DNA from 4 places in the Janthinobacterium sp. FT14W genome. Region 2 is predicted to be linked to each of the others. Evidence: predicted binding sites of a transcription regulator. Region 2 holds the regulator's gene; each other region holds the start of a gene.
What was found. Region 2 encodes sigma-54, which starts transcription at its own class of promoters, with help from an activator protein. Its sites were predicted from a motif close to TGGCANGNAANCTGCTTT; they were not measured.
Positions count from the first base shown of each region.

Region 1 (4,210 bases), on a different contig from region 2:
AGGCCGGATTGGCCACTTCCACGTTTTGCGCGCCGAAGATCGTGCGCACCAGCTGCATGAGGATCAGGCTGATGCCCCAGGTAGCCAGCAGGGTTTCCAGTGGCCTGCCATACAGCCAGCGGATGACCGTGCGTTCCAGCACCACGCCCACCAGGCCGGAGACGAGAAAGGCGGCCGGCAAGGCGGCCAGCAGGTAGGCGTCCTGCAGGCCGGGCAGATAGATACGGAAGAACAGCTGGCACAGATACGTCGTGTAAGCACCTATCATCAGCAGCTCGCCATGCGCCATGTTGATGATGCCCATCAAGCCAAACGTGATGGCCAGGCCCAGCGCGGCCAGCAGCAGCACGCTGCCCAGGGAAATGCCGTAAAACACATTGCCGGCGAATTCCATGCGCTGCACTCGTCCCTTGATCTGGCGCATGGTCTCGATGGCGGCCAGCTGCACGCCCTCGTCCGGCTCGCCGGCCTTGCCATCCGGCCCTGTATCGAGCATGGCTTGCAGCACGGGCAACAGGCGCGCATCGCTGCTGCCGGCCAAGGCCTGCACGGCGGCCTTGCGCGTGGCCGCGTCGGGCGCATGCAGGCTGGCGCTGGCGATCAGCACCTGCAATATCTGCCTGATGTCGGCGGCGCTTTCCTGCGCCAGCGCGGCGCGGATCAGGGGCAGCTGGGCGGGATCGACTGCCTTCTGCAAGGCTTGCGCGGCAGCCAGACGCTGGGCGCGCTCCGGCGCCAGCAGCTGCAAGCCCGACAGGGCGCCGGCCACGGCCGCCCGCAAGCGGTTGTTGACCATCACGCCATCGATGCCGTCGGGCAGCGGCACGGGCTTGCCGCTTGCCGGGTCATACGCCTGCTCGCCATCGACGATGTACACCTTGCCGTCGGGCGCCGCATATAAGGCGTCGTCCTGCAAGGCTTGCAGCACCTTGGCGGCCTCGGGCGTGGCCAGGGCGGCGATCTGTGCCACGGCAGCGACCCTCGCGTCGGGATCGTCGCCGGATAGCGGCTTGAGCAGGTCGGGAGGGATGGCGGCCTGCGCCATGGACGCTAACAACAGGCTGGCGAAGACCAGCAGTTGGGGGAGGATCTGCATGCGCATGGATTCCATGTAGTAAAGCCGATGTCTTGATAAGTATCCTTCCCCCAAAGACAAGGACAGGGGTCAGACCCGCCGGGTCTGACCCCAGCTCTTTGTCTGGGGTTGCGATGACGATTCGACGCGCAAGCGCCTACAGCTTCTGCTTGCCCTCATTGCCCTTGATATACGGGCTCCACGGCTGGGCGCGTATCGGCTCCTTGGTTTTCCAGACGACATTGAATTGCCCGTCAGCCTTGATCTCGCCGATCATCACGGGTTTGTGCAAGTGGTGGTTGGTCGGGTCCATGGTCAGCGTAAAACCCGATGGCGCCTTGACGCTTTGGCCCGCCATGGCGGCGATCACCTTGTCCGTATCCGTCGACCTGGCTTTTTCCACGGCTTGCGCCCACATGTGGATGCCCACGTAGGTCGCTTCCATGGGGTCGTTCGTCACCACGGAACCCGCGTTCGGCAACTTTTGCGCCACCGCGTACGCCTTCCACTGCTTGATGAACGCCGCATTCACGGGATTCTTGAGGGATTCGAAATAATTCCAGGCCGCCAGGTGACCGAGCAGGGGCTTGGTATCGATGCCGCGCAGCTCTTCCTCGCCCACGGAAAACGCCACCACGGGCACGTCCGTGGCTTTCAGGCCCGCATTGCCCAGTTCCTTGTAGAACGGCACGTTCGAATCGCCATTGATGGTGGAAATGACGGCCGTCTTGCCGCCCGTGGAAAACTTCTTGATGTTGGCGACGATGGTTTGATAGTCGGCATGACCGAACGGCGTGTAGACCTCGCTGATATCGCTATCCTTGACGCCCTGGCTTTTCAGGAAGGCGCGCAGGATCTTGTTGGTGGTGCGCGGATACACGTAATCCGTGCCCAGCAGCACGAAGCGCCTGGCCCCGCCGCCATCCTTGCTCATCAGGTATTCCACGGCGGGAATCGCCTGCTGGTTCGGTGCGGCGCCCGTATAAAACACGTTCTTTTCCAGTTCCTCGCCCTCGTACTGCACCGGATAAAACAGCAAGCTGTTGAGCTCCTTGAACACGGGCAAGACGGATTTGCGGGACACGGACGTCCAGCAGCCGAACACCACGGCAACCTTGTCCTGCGCCACCAGCTGGCGCGCTTTTTCCGCAAACAATGGCCAGTTCGACGCGGGATCGACGACGACGGCTTCCAGCTTCTTGCCCAGCACGCCACCCTTGGCATTGATCTCGGCAATCGTCATCAGCGCCACATCCTTGAGCGAGGTTTCGGAAATGGCCATGGTGCCCGACAGGGAGTGCAGGATGCCCACCTTGATCGTATCGGCGGCCAGGGCTGCCTGCATAGAGGTGGACGTGGCCAGGGCCAGTGCGCCGGCGGCGGCCGCTTTCAGGATGATGCGTCGTGACATGGGGACTCCTGTGATGGGTTCGAGGGGGTCGAGCTGGACATACGATGTTGTTAAAGCAGAAAGCATGCCAACGCCGGCAGGTGTACGCCATGGTGCACGGGGCCGGTGCCGCACGAAAAAAAACCTGGCTGCACAAGGACTGTGCAGCCAGGTTTCAAATTGCCGTAAAACGGTGCGTCACCCGCGGCTATGCTTGCCTCTCAATCCTTGCGTGGCACGCCTCTCAAGCGGCGCCAGCCCTTGCGGCCCAGCGGGAACAGCAGCACGAATGCGATCAGCCATGGCAGGATGTAGGCCATGGCCGTGATGGCGTTGGCCACGCCTTCGGACAGGTTTTCCGTGAAATTGCCCAGCGCGCGCTTGACGGGCGTCCAGAACGATTGCTTGCCTTCGGCGCTGATTGCCACGTTCAGCAAATCCGTATCGATGCGCTGCATCAACAAGGCATTGGCCGCCGTCGCCTGCTCCACTTCCACCTGTACGGTGGCCAGTTCCTTGCTCACCTTGATCAAGGCATCGACGTTCGCACCCGAGCGTTTTTCCAGGTCCTGCAATTGCGCCTGGTACTGCTTGAGCATCTCCAGGCGTTTCTTGCTGTCGAGCACAGGACGGCCCAGGTCTTCCACCTTGGTGCCCTGGCTGGCGATCTCGCCTTCGCTCCCCACCAGCGCCATCATCTTCCTGATGCCGGCCGGCTTGGCGCGCATGCTGATGCGCGCATGCACGTAGCGGCCGCTGTCGATGCTGGAATCGAGCAGCAGGCAAGCGTTTTCCGTATCGGCCTTGCAGGCGGCGACCACTTTTTCATACAGGGGCCGCACTTGCGCCTCGTGCGTATCGACGCTGACACTGTGTTCATAGGCGAGAAATTCGCTGCCTTTTTCCTTGCCATCGAGACGCGCGGCGCTGGACTGTCCGGCGCTCTCGCCCTTGCTGCCGCAACCGGCCAGCAGCAACAGTCCGAACAGACATATATAGACTTTTTTCATGATTTCTTTCTTCTAGTTATAGATGCTGCGGCAGCAGTTCGACATCGGGCAGATGCGCCGCCACCTCCTGTACGGTGGCATATTGCGTCAGCGCGGCCACCACCTGCGGCAGCGGCGCCGGCCAGATTTCCGGCAAATCGCGCTCGTCGGGCGCCAGCACGGGAAAGGCCAGCTGTTCCTGCGGCGGCACGAAGGCGGCTGCGACGCCCGCCTTGTTGCCGCGCGCATCGATGCGGTACCAGCCGAACTCTTGCAGATACACGGCGTTCAAGCCATGCAGGCAGAACGGCGGCCCCGCCTCGCCCACGGCCAGGCGCTGGTAGCACAGGCCGGCAGGAATGCCGTTGGCGCGCAGCAGCGCAGCGAGCAGATGGCTCTTCGCATAACAATAGCCTGTGCCATGCTGCAAGACGTCGGACGCGCGGCAGGTGACGGGATTGCGCTGGTAATCCCAGCTGTGGGCAATCTCGTCGCGCACGAAGGCAAAGCAGCGGGCGGCGATGGCGGCGTCACCCACCGCGCCTGCCGCCAGTGCGGCCGCCCTGGCGCGCACGGCCGGATGGTCGCTGTCGATATGCAGGCTGCTGGCCAGATACGGGGAAAAGTCGGTAGACATGGCATCGAGGTCATGCAAAAAGATAATGCGCGATTCTAGTCGAAACGGTTCGGAATCGAGCGTTTCCTTGCGCAGGAACAAAGAAAATCCACGTGCCAGGCTGGCTGCGCCAGGGGCGG
Region 1 is NZ_WFLL01000066.1:15,282-19,491, forward strand. Features, by position in the region: gene urtB (urea ABC transporter permease subunit UrtB) at 1-1,096, opposite strand, end outside; gene urtA (urea ABC transporter substrate-binding protein) at 1,233-2,486, opposite strand; gene GCN74_RS26365 (DUF4349 domain-containing protein) at 2,687-3,475, opposite strand; gene GCN74_RS26370 (transglutaminase-like domain-containing protein) at 3,492-4,091, opposite strand.
Region 1: a site for sigma-54 is predicted at 2,539-2,556, ahead of urtA (urea ABC transporter substrate-binding protein). Genes of this name have one in related genera too.

Region 2 (4,210 bases):
GCCTGGATGGCGACCGGCAAGCCTTCACCGGGCGTCGATTCGAACAGGGCCAGCAGCGCCCCCATCTGCGCCTCGGGCAGGTACACATCGGCCAGGCCCGTGTACAGGGCGTCGGCCGCGTTGATCGTCAAGCCCGTCAAGCCCAGGTACAGGCCCAGCTGGCCGGCCAGGCGGGACAGGAAATAACTGCCGCCCACGTCCGGGAACAAGCCGATATTGACTTCAGGCATGGCCATGCGCGTGCGGTCCGTGACGATGCGCAGGCGGTTGCCGGGCCCGGCTTGCGCCACGCCCATGCCGCCGCCCATCACCACGCCGTCCATCACGGCGATATACGGTTTCGGATAGAAATGAATTACATGGTTGAGCGCATATTCTTCCGTAAAGAAATCTTCCAGCTGGGCGCTGCCACCTTGCGGCGTGGCCCGGCCCGCATCGTAAAAGAAACGGATGTCGCCACCGGCGCACAGGGCTTTTTCACTGCTGGAACGGATCACCACGGCGTCTACCTGCGGATCGTCGCGCCAGGCCAGCAACACGGCGCTCAGGGCGCGCACCATGTCCAGCGAGAGGGAATTCAAGGCTTTCGGGCGGTCGAGCACGATGTGGCCCGTGCGGTTGCGGATGGAGGTCTGGACGAAGTCGCTCATGGCAGGATGGAAAGTAGTAAGTATGGGAACATTCTAGCGCCTTCGGACGGAACATTGCGTTCCCATGACGCGGCCCGGCAAGGGCGACGGGCGCAAAAAAGGGCGCAATGCGCGCCCTTAGTTGATCACAGCCGGTTGAAAGTCGCGGCCCGCTCAGGCGGCGGCGAATTCTTCTTCCGAGCTGTCTGGCAGATGCTTGATCGCCTCTTTACCGTGCCCTTGCACTTTGGTTTTGTACTTCATCACTTGCCTGTCGAGCTTGTCGATCAGGGTATCGATCGCGGCATACAAGTCTTGCGCCAGGCTTTCCACATAGACGGTCTTGCCGCTCAGACGCAGATTGACTTCGGCCTTTTGACGTTTTTCTTTCTCTTTGAGGTTATCCACGGTCAGAATCACGGCGATATCGATGACTTGATCGAAATGACGTTTCACGCGCTCCAGCTTCGTTTGTACGTATTCACGGATGGCTGGTGTCACTTCAAGATGATGTCCGCTGATGGTGAGATTCATACACACTCCTAAAGATGATCGGGTTCGTGCGGTCCATCGTATCCGGCCCGCAGAGGAACCGAAAAAAACTTACAAACACTTACGCAGGCTCACTGGCGGAATTTTTAATGCTTCCCGGTATTTGGCAACAGTACGTCGCGCAATCACCATGCCTTGTTCCCCCAGCATGTCCGCAATCTTACTGTCGGATAAAGGATTTTTAGGGTCTTCTGCTCCTGTCAGTTGCACGATCAATGCCCGTATCGCCGTCGATGACGCTTCGCCCCCCGCTTCGGTGGCGACGTGGCTACCAAAGAAATATTTCAACTCGAACATGCCGTGCGGGGTCAGCATGTACTTTTGAGTTGTTACCCGCGAGATAGTACTCTCGTGTAAACCCAGTGTATCAGCTATTTCACGGAGCACAAGGGGACGCATGGCAACGGCCCCATGCGAGAAAAAGTTCTTTTGTCTTTCTACTATCGCCTGTGCCACGCGCAGTATCGTGTCGAAGCGCTGGCGCATATTCTTGATCAGCCACTTGGCTTCCTGCAGCTGTGCACCCATGGCCCCCTCCCCCTTGCCCTGCTTGAGCAAGTTGGCGTACATGGCATTGACGCGCAGGCGCGGCATGACGTCGTTGTTCAAGGTGACTTGCCAGCCATTGCGGGCGCGCTTGACGACGACGTCGGGCACCACATAGTCAGACACGTCGGAGGCAAACACGGCGCCCGGATGCGGATTGCACTGGCGAATCACCGTCTGCGCTTCGCGCAAGTCCTCATCGTCGCAATCGAGGGCTTTTTTCAGCTTGTTGAAATCGCGCTGGGCAAACCAGGCCAGGTGCTTTTCCACGATGACGAGGGCCATGCGCCGCGTCACCATGGCGATATGGGGCAAACGCTTGATTTGCAGCGCCAGGCATTCGGACGCATTGCGCGCGCCCACGCCCGGCGGATCGAAACTTTGCAGCAGGGACAAGGCCGTGCGCAGCTCGTCGACGTCGATTTCCAGCTCTTGCGGCAAGCGCGCCAGGATGTCGTCGAGCGCCTCTTCCAGGTAGCCATTGTCGTCGAGCGCGTCGATGATCAGCTCGACCAGCGCGCGGTCGCGCAATTCGAGCACCGTCACGCGCATCTGCTCCATCAGATGCTCGCGCAGGGTGCAGTGATGGGCTTCGAGTTGTGGGCGGGAATCTTCGTCGTCGGGCGTCTTGCTCCGGCTCGCGTCGCTCCAGTCGCTGTCGCCGCCGTCCGCGGCGGCCGGGCCCTCGCCCGCCTCGCCGTCAAAGGTTTCCCCTTCGGCCGGCGCCGCAGGCGCTTCCTGGCCTGGCGGCTGGGGCGGCGCTTCGGCCGGCGCGGCCGTGGAACTCAGGGCGCCGTCGGACAGCAGGCGCAGCGAACGGTCGAGCGGATCATCGAGGCGCTCGAGCAAAGGATTGTCCGTCAGCAATTGCTCTAATTCCTGGTGCAATTCCAGGGTAGACAATTGCAACAGGCGTATCGATTGCTGCAACTGCGGCGTCAGTGCCAAATGCTGCGAAGTGCGCAGCTGCAATGATTGTTTCATTGGCTCACATACGGAAGTGTTCGCCCAGATAGACCCGGCGTACCGACTCGTTCGCGATGATGTCGTCGGGGCGTCCCGACGCCAGCACCGAGCCCTGGTTGATGATGTAGGCACGGTCGCAAATACCCAGCGTCTCGCGCACATTATGATCGGTGATCAGCACGCCGATATTGCGCTCCTTCAAGAAACGCACGATGCGCTGGATTTCGATCACGGCGATCGGATCGACGCCGGCGAACGGCTCGTCCAGCAGCACGAAACGGGGATCGGTGGCCAGCGCGCGGGCGATTTCCACGCGGCGGCGCTCGCCGCCCGACAGCGACAGCGCCTGGTTTTCGCGCAACTTCTCAATCTGCAAATCGGCCAGCAGTTTATCCAGGCGCACCTCGATCTCGGCCTTCGTCAGCGGACGGCCTTCGACGGTCTGGATTTCCAGCACGGCGCGGATATTGTCTTCCACCGTCAGCTTGCGGAAGACGGAGGCTTCCTGCGGCAGATACGACAAGCCCATCTGCGCGCGGCGGTGGATCGGCAGGCTGGAGATGTCCACGCCGCTGATATCGATGCTGCCGCCATCGGACGGCACCAGGCCGACGATCATGTAGAACGAGGTGGTCTTGCCGGCGCCGTTCGGGCCCAGCAGCCCCACCACTTCGCCGCATTCGACTTGCAGCGAGACATCATGCACGACCTGGCGCTTGCCATAGGTTTTTTGCAGCCCGCGAACGATCAGGGTACTGCCGCAACGTGTATTGTCCATTATTTCTTTCCTGGCGCAGGCGTGGCCGGCGCTTTCTCCGCCGCCGGTGCCTTGGTCTTCGGCTGGATCACCATGCGCACGCTGCCGCCGTCCGGGGTGCTGGTGCCGCTGTCGGAATTTTCCATCGTAAACACTTCCTTGCGGCTGTCATACGAGATGAAGGCGCCGTTGGCCACGTCCGTCGGCTTCGTGCCTTCCAGGCGCGTCAGCTTGGCCTTGGAAAACAGTTTCACCACTTCCGTCTTGTTGTTGTATTCCACGCGCTCCGCTTCGCCTTCCACCCACAGGTCGCCCGCGCCATCGCGCTTCTGGCGGAAGGTGGCCAGCTTGCCGGGATCTGCCCAGAAGGTGATGAACTGGTAGCCTTGCGGATCTTCCGTGATCAGGGCGCGGCCCGCCTTCATGGTCAGGGTGCCCTTGACCAGCACCACGTCGCCCGTCAGGGTGCGCGTCTGCTTGACGTCGTCGACCAGGCCGCTGCGTGCCGTGATGACGGCTTCCTTCTCGGAATCGGCCTTCTCGGCATGCGCCGCGCCCATCACGCCCAGCGAGCAGACGGTCGAGAATAGAGTCAACAGCAAGATGTTCTTCATAGTATGGTTTCCTTGTTTCATTCTGTCATTTTGCCGCCGCGGCCGGGCGCGGTTTCGGCGGGAGGACCATGCGCAAGGCATTGTGCACCTGCACCACGCCGGTGGCGTTATTGGCTTGCATGCCCACGCCATTGATGCGCGAAGCG
Region 2 is NZ_WFLL01000013.1:67,341-71,550, forward strand. Features, by position in the region: gene GCN74_RS11440 (enoyl-CoA hydratase/isomerase family protein) at 1-650, opposite strand, end outside; gene hpf (ribosome hibernation-promoting factor, HPF/YfiA family) at 804-1,163, opposite strand; gene GCN74_RS11450 (RNA polymerase factor sigma-54) at 1,233-2,711, opposite strand; gene lptB (LPS export ABC transporter ATP-binding protein) at 2,716-3,471, opposite strand; gene lptA (lipopolysaccharide transport periplasmic protein LptA) at 3,471-4,064, opposite strand; gene lptC (LPS export ABC transporter periplasmic protein LptC) at 4,090-4,210, opposite strand, start outside.

Region 3 (4,210 bases), on a different contig from region 2:
CTTGTCCTGCGCCACAAAACGGCCCACCAGCAACACAGGCTTGCCTTGCTGCGTGCCGCCGGCTTCGATGCTGCGCGAACTGCGCTGCTGCGTGCCGGCAGCGCTGCTGCTGGCCGCCGAGACGGATTTTTCGCTGCGTACAGTGCCGTTGATATTTTTCAGCAGGGCTGTCTGCATGGCGGGCAAGGCCGCTTGCGCCTGTTCGGCACTGTCGAGCACGGCGCTGCCGATGGCGAAGGTGCTGCCATCGGCTTCGCTCGCCGTCATGGTCAGGCTCACTTTCTTGCCATCGAGATCGATCTCGCGTGTCAGCACGGCCGGCTTGCCTGGAAACAGGGCCGTGAACTGGGCGTCGGGGCTGCGATAGTCGCGCCAGTCGAATTTCGGACTGCAGGCGGACAGCGTGCACGCAGCTGCGAGCAGGGCCAGGAAGATGGCAAGTGATGGTTTTTTCATCAGCAGATGGTAGCAGCGCCGCCAGCCACGCGCAATCGTGCACGTATGGGCCTTGGCTGGCAGCCTCATAGCTCGCGCAGTACGCGCCGGTACTGGATGGCTTCGGCCAGATGCGGCGGCGTGATGGCGGTGCTGTCCGCCAGGTCCGCAATGCTGCGCGCCACGCGCAATACCCTGTGGTAAGTACGCGCTGACCAGTGCAGGCGCGCCATGGCGCCAAGCAGCAACTGCTCGCCATGTGCGTCCAGGCGACAATGCTGTTCGATTTCCGTGTTGCTCAAGCGCTGGTTCGATTTCCCCTGGCGCGCCAGCTGCAGGGCAAAGGCTGCCGCTACCCGGGCGGCGATGGCTTGTGTACTTTCGCCGGCGCCTGCATGCCGCCCCAGCGCCGCCGGGGGCATGGCGGCCACTTCGATCTGCAGGTCGATACGGTCGAGTAGCGGACCGGACAGGCGGTTGTGATAGCGCAGCACGGCGTCCGACGTACAGCGGCAACGACCGGAAGCGTGGCCCAGATAGCCGCACGGACAGGGATTCATGGCGGCGATCAGCTGAAAGCGGGCGGGAAACTCGGCCTGGCGGGCCGCGCGCGAAATGCTGATCATCCCCGATTCCATGGGCTGGCGCAGGACATCGAGCACCCGGCGGTGGAATTCGGCAATTTCATCGAGAAACAACACGCCGCAGTGCGCCAGCGAGATTTCTCCCGGGCGCGGCACGTTGCCACCGCCTACCAGTGCCACGCCGGACGCCGTCTGGTGCGGTGCCCGGTAGGGGCGGCGTTTCCAGTGTTCCACCTTGAAATGGCCGCCCAGCGAATGCACGGCAGCCGATTCCAGCGCCTCTTCATCGTTCATGGGCGGCAGCACGCCGGGAAAGCGGCTGGCCAGCATGGTCTTGCCCGCACCCGGCGGCCCCACCATCAGGACATGATGGCCGCCCGCGGCCGCCACTTCCAGGGCGCGCCGCGCCTGCTGCTGTCCTTGCACATCGGCAAAGTCGGGATACGGGAAAGCGTGCGCCGCCAGCGTGGGTTGATGGCGCTGCAGGGGCGTCTGCTGGCTGGCGTGCGCGGCAAAATGCGCGCAGACCTCGAGCAGGCTGTGGGCCGGATAGATGCAGGCATCGCCGACCAGCGCCGCCTCGTCCGCATTCGCCTGGGGCAGGATGAAGGCGCGTGGTGCACCGGCCCGGCTGCGCTGCATGGCAAAGGTCATGGCCAGCGCGCCGCGGATGGGGCGTAGCTGGCCCGACAGCGACAGTTCGCCCGCGAATTCATAGTGGTGTAATTGATCGGCCGGCAATTGGCCCGAAGCGGCCAGGATGCCCAGCGCAATGGGCAGGTCGAAGCGGCCCGATTCCTTGGGCAGGTCGGCCGGCGCCAGATTGGCCGTAATGCGCCGCGTCGGCATCTCGAAGCCGCAGTTTTGCAGCGCGGCGCGGACGCGGTCGCGCGATTCCTTCACTTCCGTATCCGGCAGGCCGACTATCGTAAACGAGGGCAAACCATTGGCAAGGTGGACTTCGACACTTACCTCGGGCGCCTCCATGCCGGCCAGGGCGCGGCTTTTCAGGACGGCCAGGCTCATCAGACTCCCCCGTAACGCGGGCGCGGGCAGGATCAGTCTAGCGCTGGAAGCGCCGCCAGGCTTGAGCTATGCCAGCCAGGCCGTCAATAACGGGGCCTGGCTGGCCGCACTTTACGCTTTGGTATCGTTCAGGCGCGTTTCCAGTTCGATCAGGCGCAATTCCAGTGCGTCGAGCTTGGCGCGGGTCTTGGCCAGCACTTGCGCCTGGATATCGAATTCCTCGCGTGTGACGAGATCGAGGCGGGCGAAGCCTTGGGTCATCATCGATTTCACGTTTTTCTCGATATCCTTGGCCGGCGAGTTTTCGATGGCTTGATGGATCTTGCCTTGCAAGTCGTTAAAGAAGGTATTCATGTCCATGGTCAGTCCTTTTATGGTGCGGCCTGTGCATCGCACCATTGCGGTGCACAGCGGCGTTAATCTGGTGCGAAGCTGGGCGGTTCATTGTGCTTCAGCAGCCCGTTCCCGCAGTCCTGGCGGCTTGCAGGCTATGTATGGACGGAAATGCACCTGTCAAGGTGGCAAGAGAGCTGGCACGTATTCTGCTAAAGAAGCTATGAACGCTTTGTGATCTCCAGCCAAGATTTTAAACCTCAACCGCTTTAAAAGTTCAATAAAAGGGAATCGCCATGAAGAATCTGTCCAAGAACATGACTTTAGCTGCAGCGTTGACACTGGCCATGACCGCCTTGAGCGGCAGCGCCATGGCCCAGGATGCAGTGGCGGCACCTGCTGCGGCCGAAGCCGTGCCCGACAATGTGGTGAGCTATAACGTGGCGCTGACCAGCGACTACCGCTACCGCGGCGTGTCGCAAAGCCGATTGGAGCCGGCCATCAGCGGCGGCGCCGACTATACCCACAATCCGACGGGGCTGTATGTGGGTACCTGGCTGTCGAGCATCAAATGGATCAAGGACGGCGGCGGCGATACCAATGTGGAATGGGATATCTACGGCGGCAAGCGGGGCGAGTTCAGCAAGGATTTTACCTATGACGTGGGCGGCCTGTATTACTTCTACCCATCGAATGGCTTGAGCACCAATGCCAATACCTTCGAGCTGTACGGCCAGCTGGGCTACGGTCCGTTGTATATCAAGTACTCGCATTCGACCACCAATCTGTTCGGCGTACCGGACAGCAAGAACAGCGGCTACCTCGATGTGGGCGCCAACGTGGAAGTGCATGATGGTTATATGTTGAACCTGCATGCGGGCCGCCAGAAGGTCGAGCACAACGATGCCCTCAGTTACAGCGACTACAAGATCGGCGTGACCAAGGACTTCGGCATGGCGACCGTTTCCCTGGCAGCAGTCAGGGCCAACATCACGTCGCTGGCGCCGAATGGCAAGAATCTGGCGAAATCCGGTCTCGTGCTGACCGTGTCCAAAACCTTTTAAGCGAGACAGCCATGAAAATGATTACTGCAATCATTAAACCGTTCAAATTGGACGAAGTACGCGAAGCCTTGTCGGCTATCAATGTGCAAGGCATTACCGTCACCGAAGTCAAAGGCTTCGGCCGCCAGAAAGGCCACACGGAACTCTACCGTGGCGCCGAGTATGTCGTCGATTTCTTGCCAAAAACGAAGATTGAAGCGGCCGTCGATGACGCCATTGTCGACCAGGCCATCGAAGCGATCGAAGGTGCCGCGCGTACCGGTAAAATCGGCGATGGCAAGATTTTCGTCTACAACCTGGAACAAGTCATCCGTATCCGTACCGGTGAAACCGGCAACGAAGCGCTCTAAGGGGAATATCGATGCGTAAAAATATAACAAAATTGCTAGCTGGGATAGCCTGTCTGTGTGCGTTCGGCGTCGCCGCGCCGAGCTTTGCCGATGCCCCCGCCAAGACGGAAGCGGCCACGACTGCGGCCGTCGCCGCCCCTGCCGTGACGCCGGCGCCTGACGCAGCGGCACCGGCCGCCGCGCCAGCTGCCGCCGCGCCGGCCCCTGCCGCAGCCGCGCCAGCCGCCGCCCCTGTCGCCAACAAGGGCGATACCAGCTTCATGATGATCAGCACCCTGCTGGTGATCTTGATGACCATCCCCGGCCTGGCCCTGTTCTACGGCGGCCTGGTGCGCTCCAAGAACATGCTGTCCGTGCTGATCCAGGTGTTCATGGTGTTCGCACTGGTCATCGTCCTGTGGTGCATCTACGGCTACTC
Region 3 is NZ_WFLL01000008.1:796-5,005, forward strand. Features, by position in the region: gene GCN74_RS07730 (hypothetical protein) at 1-456, opposite strand, end outside; gene GCN74_RS07735 (YifB family Mg chelatase-like AAA ATPase) at 522-2,045, opposite strand; gene GCN74_RS07740 (accessory factor UbiK family protein) at 2,157-2,405, opposite strand; gene GCN74_RS07745 (TorF family putative porin) at 2,675-3,442, shown strand; gene GCN74_RS07750 (P-II family nitrogen regulator) at 3,454-3,792, shown strand; gene GCN74_RS07755 (ammonium transporter) at 3,804-4,210, shown strand, end outside.
Region 3: a site for sigma-54 is predicted at 2,577-2,594, ahead of GCN74_RS07745 (TorF family putative porin). Genes of this name have one in related genera too.

Region 4 (4,210 bases), on a different contig from region 2:
GGCACCGTCAGAGAGGGCAGCCGTTTGCCGGGCGTGCCCAGCGCCAACTTGTTTGCGGAACTGGCCTGGAAAGATACATTCGACCGTTTTGGCGCGGCGCTGGAAAGCGTGGCCAGCAACCAGGTCTATGCGGAAGACAGCAACAGCGAAAAACCGGCACCCGGCTATACGGTGTTCAATGCGCGGTTCAATGCCAAGCAAAGCGCGGGCCATTGGCGCTTCAAGGAATTTGCCCGCCTGAATAACCTGTTCGACAAGACCTCTGTGGGTTCCGTCATCGTCGGCGACAGCAACAAGCGCTACTATGAAGCGGCGCCGGGACGTAATTGGTTGCTGGGTGTTAGCGCCCAATATAATTTCTAAAAAGAAAAAGCCCGCGCCTCTTCCGAAGCGCGGGCTGTTTAGCCAATCAGCATGGCCAGCTATGGCCGCGCTTCCTTCACGCCATATTTGTCAAAGATGGCTTTCAATTCGCCGCTGGCTGTCATCTCGTTCATGGCCGCCTGCAGCAGTTTGGCCACGTCGAGCTGCTGGCGGCTGACGGCCAGGCCCACGGCCCAGCCCGCACGCGGCAAGCGGGCGAACGCCACTTCGTTCACGGGGAAAGCGGGATCGCTTTTCAGTACGGACTCGATTTCCGAACGGTTGGCCAGCACGGCATCAAGCTGGCCCGCCTGCAATTGCTGCAAGGCTTCGGCGGCCGTGTCGAAGATGCGCACATCGTCGCGGTACTTGCCATTGTCTTCCCCCAGCATCAGCATGGCGGCAATCGACACCTTTTCCACGCCGATGCGCTTTCCTGCCAGCGAGGCGACGCCATCGAATTGCGGCACGGCGTGCGCACTGCGCGCCAGGCGCACCGTTTCCACGTAATACGGCGCAAAGATCTCGACCTTGTCGTTATCCGCCATCAATTTTTTATCGACCGGCACATGCAGCATCACGTCGGCGGGACCGTAACCGAGGTAATGCCCCTTCCACACCATATTGCGCAAATCGTCGTTGAGGTTTTCGCCGGCGGGAAATGGCAGCAAGCTCAGTTTCAGCCCCAGCTTTTTCGCCAGCGCTTCGGCAATATCGATATCGATGCCAGCGCCCTTGTCGGAAAACGGCGCGAATTCGTTGTACACAGCCACTTTCAGGCTGCCCGACTGCTGCACTTTCTGCCAGTCGGCGCGCGCCGGCGCGGCGGCGCACAGCGCCAGGCAAGCGAGCGAGATCATCGCGCGCACGCCCCGGAATTGAAATGAACGCATGGGACTCCTTCGTGATCAGTTCGGCTTAATTAGATTCGCGGCGCGTTTCCAGATAGGTCTTAATGGCCCACATGGCTTCCTGGTTGAACACGCCTTCGAACGGCGGCATGTACACGGCACCGTTGCGCACCTTACCGTGGCGGATGGTGGTCAAATAGTAATTGTCCGTTTCCTTGTAGCACGCCTGTTTCTTTGTCTCATTCTTGATACCGAAGCAATCGCGGTCCAGCTGGCGCAAGTCCGGCGCGATGCCGCCTGAAATGGCTTCGATGCCGTGGCAGCGCGCGCAATTCTGGTTGTAGGCCGACGTGCCCACCGTCAAGGCCAGCTTGTTGCCCCGATACGGGTTCTGTTCGAGCCATTTGTCGCCCACCTTGGGCAAGCCCGTGGTATCGACGCCTTGCGGCGTGACATTGCCATGCGCATAGGCATGCGGCAAGGTCAGCAGGGAAGTGAGGGCAACGGCGCCTGCGGCGGCCACGCCGAGCAAGGTACGGATGGAATAGGTCATGCTGGTCTCCTTGGTTTTTTTAGTGAATATCCAAGAAGAGCAAATGCCATGCCATGCATACATGCCCCACATCCAGCCATCCATGTATCAATTTGGAACAGCTGCAACAGTGACGTGTGTCACCGCGCGCGTCAGGCGGCGGCCACCGTGCAGATGCTGGCCCGCTCCAGTTGGTCGAAAGTGATACGCACGGGTAAAAACCGGGAAATCACCTCGGCATTCGTCAGCGCATGCTGCGACACCTTGCTGCAACTGAAGACACCGCCGCCCGCCAGCGCCATCGGCAGCAAGAGCTGGTCGGCCAGGTGCTCGCCCACAGCCGCATCTGTCTTGAGATAGGCGCGCACCTCGTTCAACAGGCGCTTGGCCACGGATTCGGCCAGCAAGGACTTTTCGCCAAAGGAAGTAAACACTTCCGTGACGTGCTCATGCTCCAGGGTCAGCAACAGGACATTGCCCGGTCCCTCGTCGACAGGCAAGCCGACGATGCGCAACTGCTTGCCGCTCCAGCCCATGCCGCCGGCGACACGCTCGAGTTCGCGCTGCGCCACGTTCACAGGCACGCCCGCCACCACGCTTTCCGCAAAACCGGCCTGCCGTTCGCCACGCTGCAGCAAGGCAATGGACAGCAAACGCGGGCACGGTTGCACGGTGGCAATCACTTCGCCGCCGCCCGCAGGGTGAAAGCCGTAGCGTTGCAGCGCGATCTCCACTTCGGCGCCCATCTGTCCCAGGATGCGGCCATACGCGCGCTGCAGGAAATGCACGGGCGGCGCCATGGCATTATGCGTGCCGCCACTGATGCGCACGGTAGATGGCGCATCCGCATGCAGCAGCGCTGGCAACAAGGTTTGCAAGACCAGGGTACAGCTGCCGGCGCTGCCGATGGCAAAGCGGTAGTCGCCACCGCGCACGGGGCCGGGTACGAATTCCAGACTAGCTGCGCGCAGCGCCACCGGCGTCGTGCGCGCCCCGCAAATGGCGGCTGCCGCCTGCACGGCCACCAGATGCTGGCGCAGCAAGCCGGGCTTGTCCCGCCCCGCGCGAATGTTAATTAACCGGAACGGTTGCCCCGTGATCATCGACAGGCTCAGCGCCGAACGTAAAATCTGCCCGCCGCCTTCACCTTGCGCTCCATCTATTTCTATCATCTCTGCTTTCTCTCTTTTAACCTTTGACGCAGACGACCTGCTTCAGGATATGCACCACGTCGACCAGTTCGCGCTGCGCCAGCATCACCGCATCGATATCCTTGTAGGCCATCGGAATTTCATCGATCACGTTTTCATCCTTGCGGCATTCCACGCCTTGCGTGGCGCGGATCTGGTCGTCCAGGTTGAAGCGCCGCTTCGCTTCCGTGCGGCTCATCGTGCGTCCCGCGCCGTGGCTGCAGCTATGGAAACTGTCCGCATTGCCTTTACCGCGCACGATAAAACTCTTGGCGCCCATGGAACCCGGAATGATCCCCAGCTCGCCCGCGCGGGCCGACACGGCGCCCTTGCGCGTGATCAATACATCCTTGCCGAAGTGGTGCTCCTTCTGCACATAGTTATGGTGGCAGTTGACGGCCTCCACATGCGTCTGGAACGGTTTATGGATGACCGTGCGCACGGCAGCGATCAGGTTCTGCATCATCACTTCGCGGTTGTTGCGGGCGAAACGCTGGGCCCAGCCCACCGCTTCCACGTAATCGTCGTAATGCTGCGTTCCTTCGGCCAGGTAAGCGAGATCCTGGTCGGGCAGGTTGATGAAGTGGGTGCGCATATCCTGCTTGGCCAGTTCGATGAAATGGGTGCCGATGGCATTACCCACGCCGCGCGAACCGGAATGCAGCATGAACCACACCGAACCCTGCTCGTCGAGACACACTTCGACGAAGTGGTTACCGCTTCCCAGGGTACCCAGGTGGCGATAATTATTCGTGTTCTTCAGCTTTGGCGTTTTCAGGCAGATCGCATCGAATTCGTCTTTCAGCTGCAGCCACGCCGCATCGACCGCCGATGGCGGCGTATGCCAGGAACCTTCGTCGCGGCCACGGTGGCCGCGCGTCTTCGGCGACATCCCGTGCGGAATCGCGCGTTCGATGGCGCTGCGCAGGGGGCCCAGATTATCAGGCAAGTCGCTGGCCGTCAGCGTGGTTTTCGCCGCCATCATGCCGCAGCCGATATCCACGCCCACCGCCGCCGGAATCACGGCGCCCAGGGTGGGAATCACGCTGCCGATGGTCGACCCCTTACCCAGGTGGACGTCCGGCATGACCGCGATATGCTTGTAAATGAACGGCAGGGTCGCCGTGTTGCGCAATTGTTTTTTGGCCGCTTCTTCGACAGGCACGCCACGCGTCCACATTTTGACGGGACGGCTGCCTTCGGTATGCAGGACTTCGTATTCTTCGTTTTTCATCGCTATTCTCTTCTTCTATTGTATAGGGGGTGATGACAAG
Region 4 is NZ_WFLL01000067.1:14,225-18,434, forward strand. Features, by position in the region: gene GCN74_RS26430 (TonB-dependent receptor family protein) at 1-363, shown strand, start outside; gene GCN74_RS26435 (substrate-binding periplasmic protein) at 423-1,256, opposite strand; gene pedF (cytochrome c-550 PedF) at 1,282-1,767, opposite strand; gene rtcA (RNA 3'-terminal phosphate cyclase) at 1,899-2,918, opposite strand; gene GCN74_RS26450 (RtcB family protein) at 2,935-4,170, opposite strand.
Region 4: a site for sigma-54 is predicted at 1,804-1,821, ahead of pedF (cytochrome c-550 PedF). Genes of this name have one in related genera too.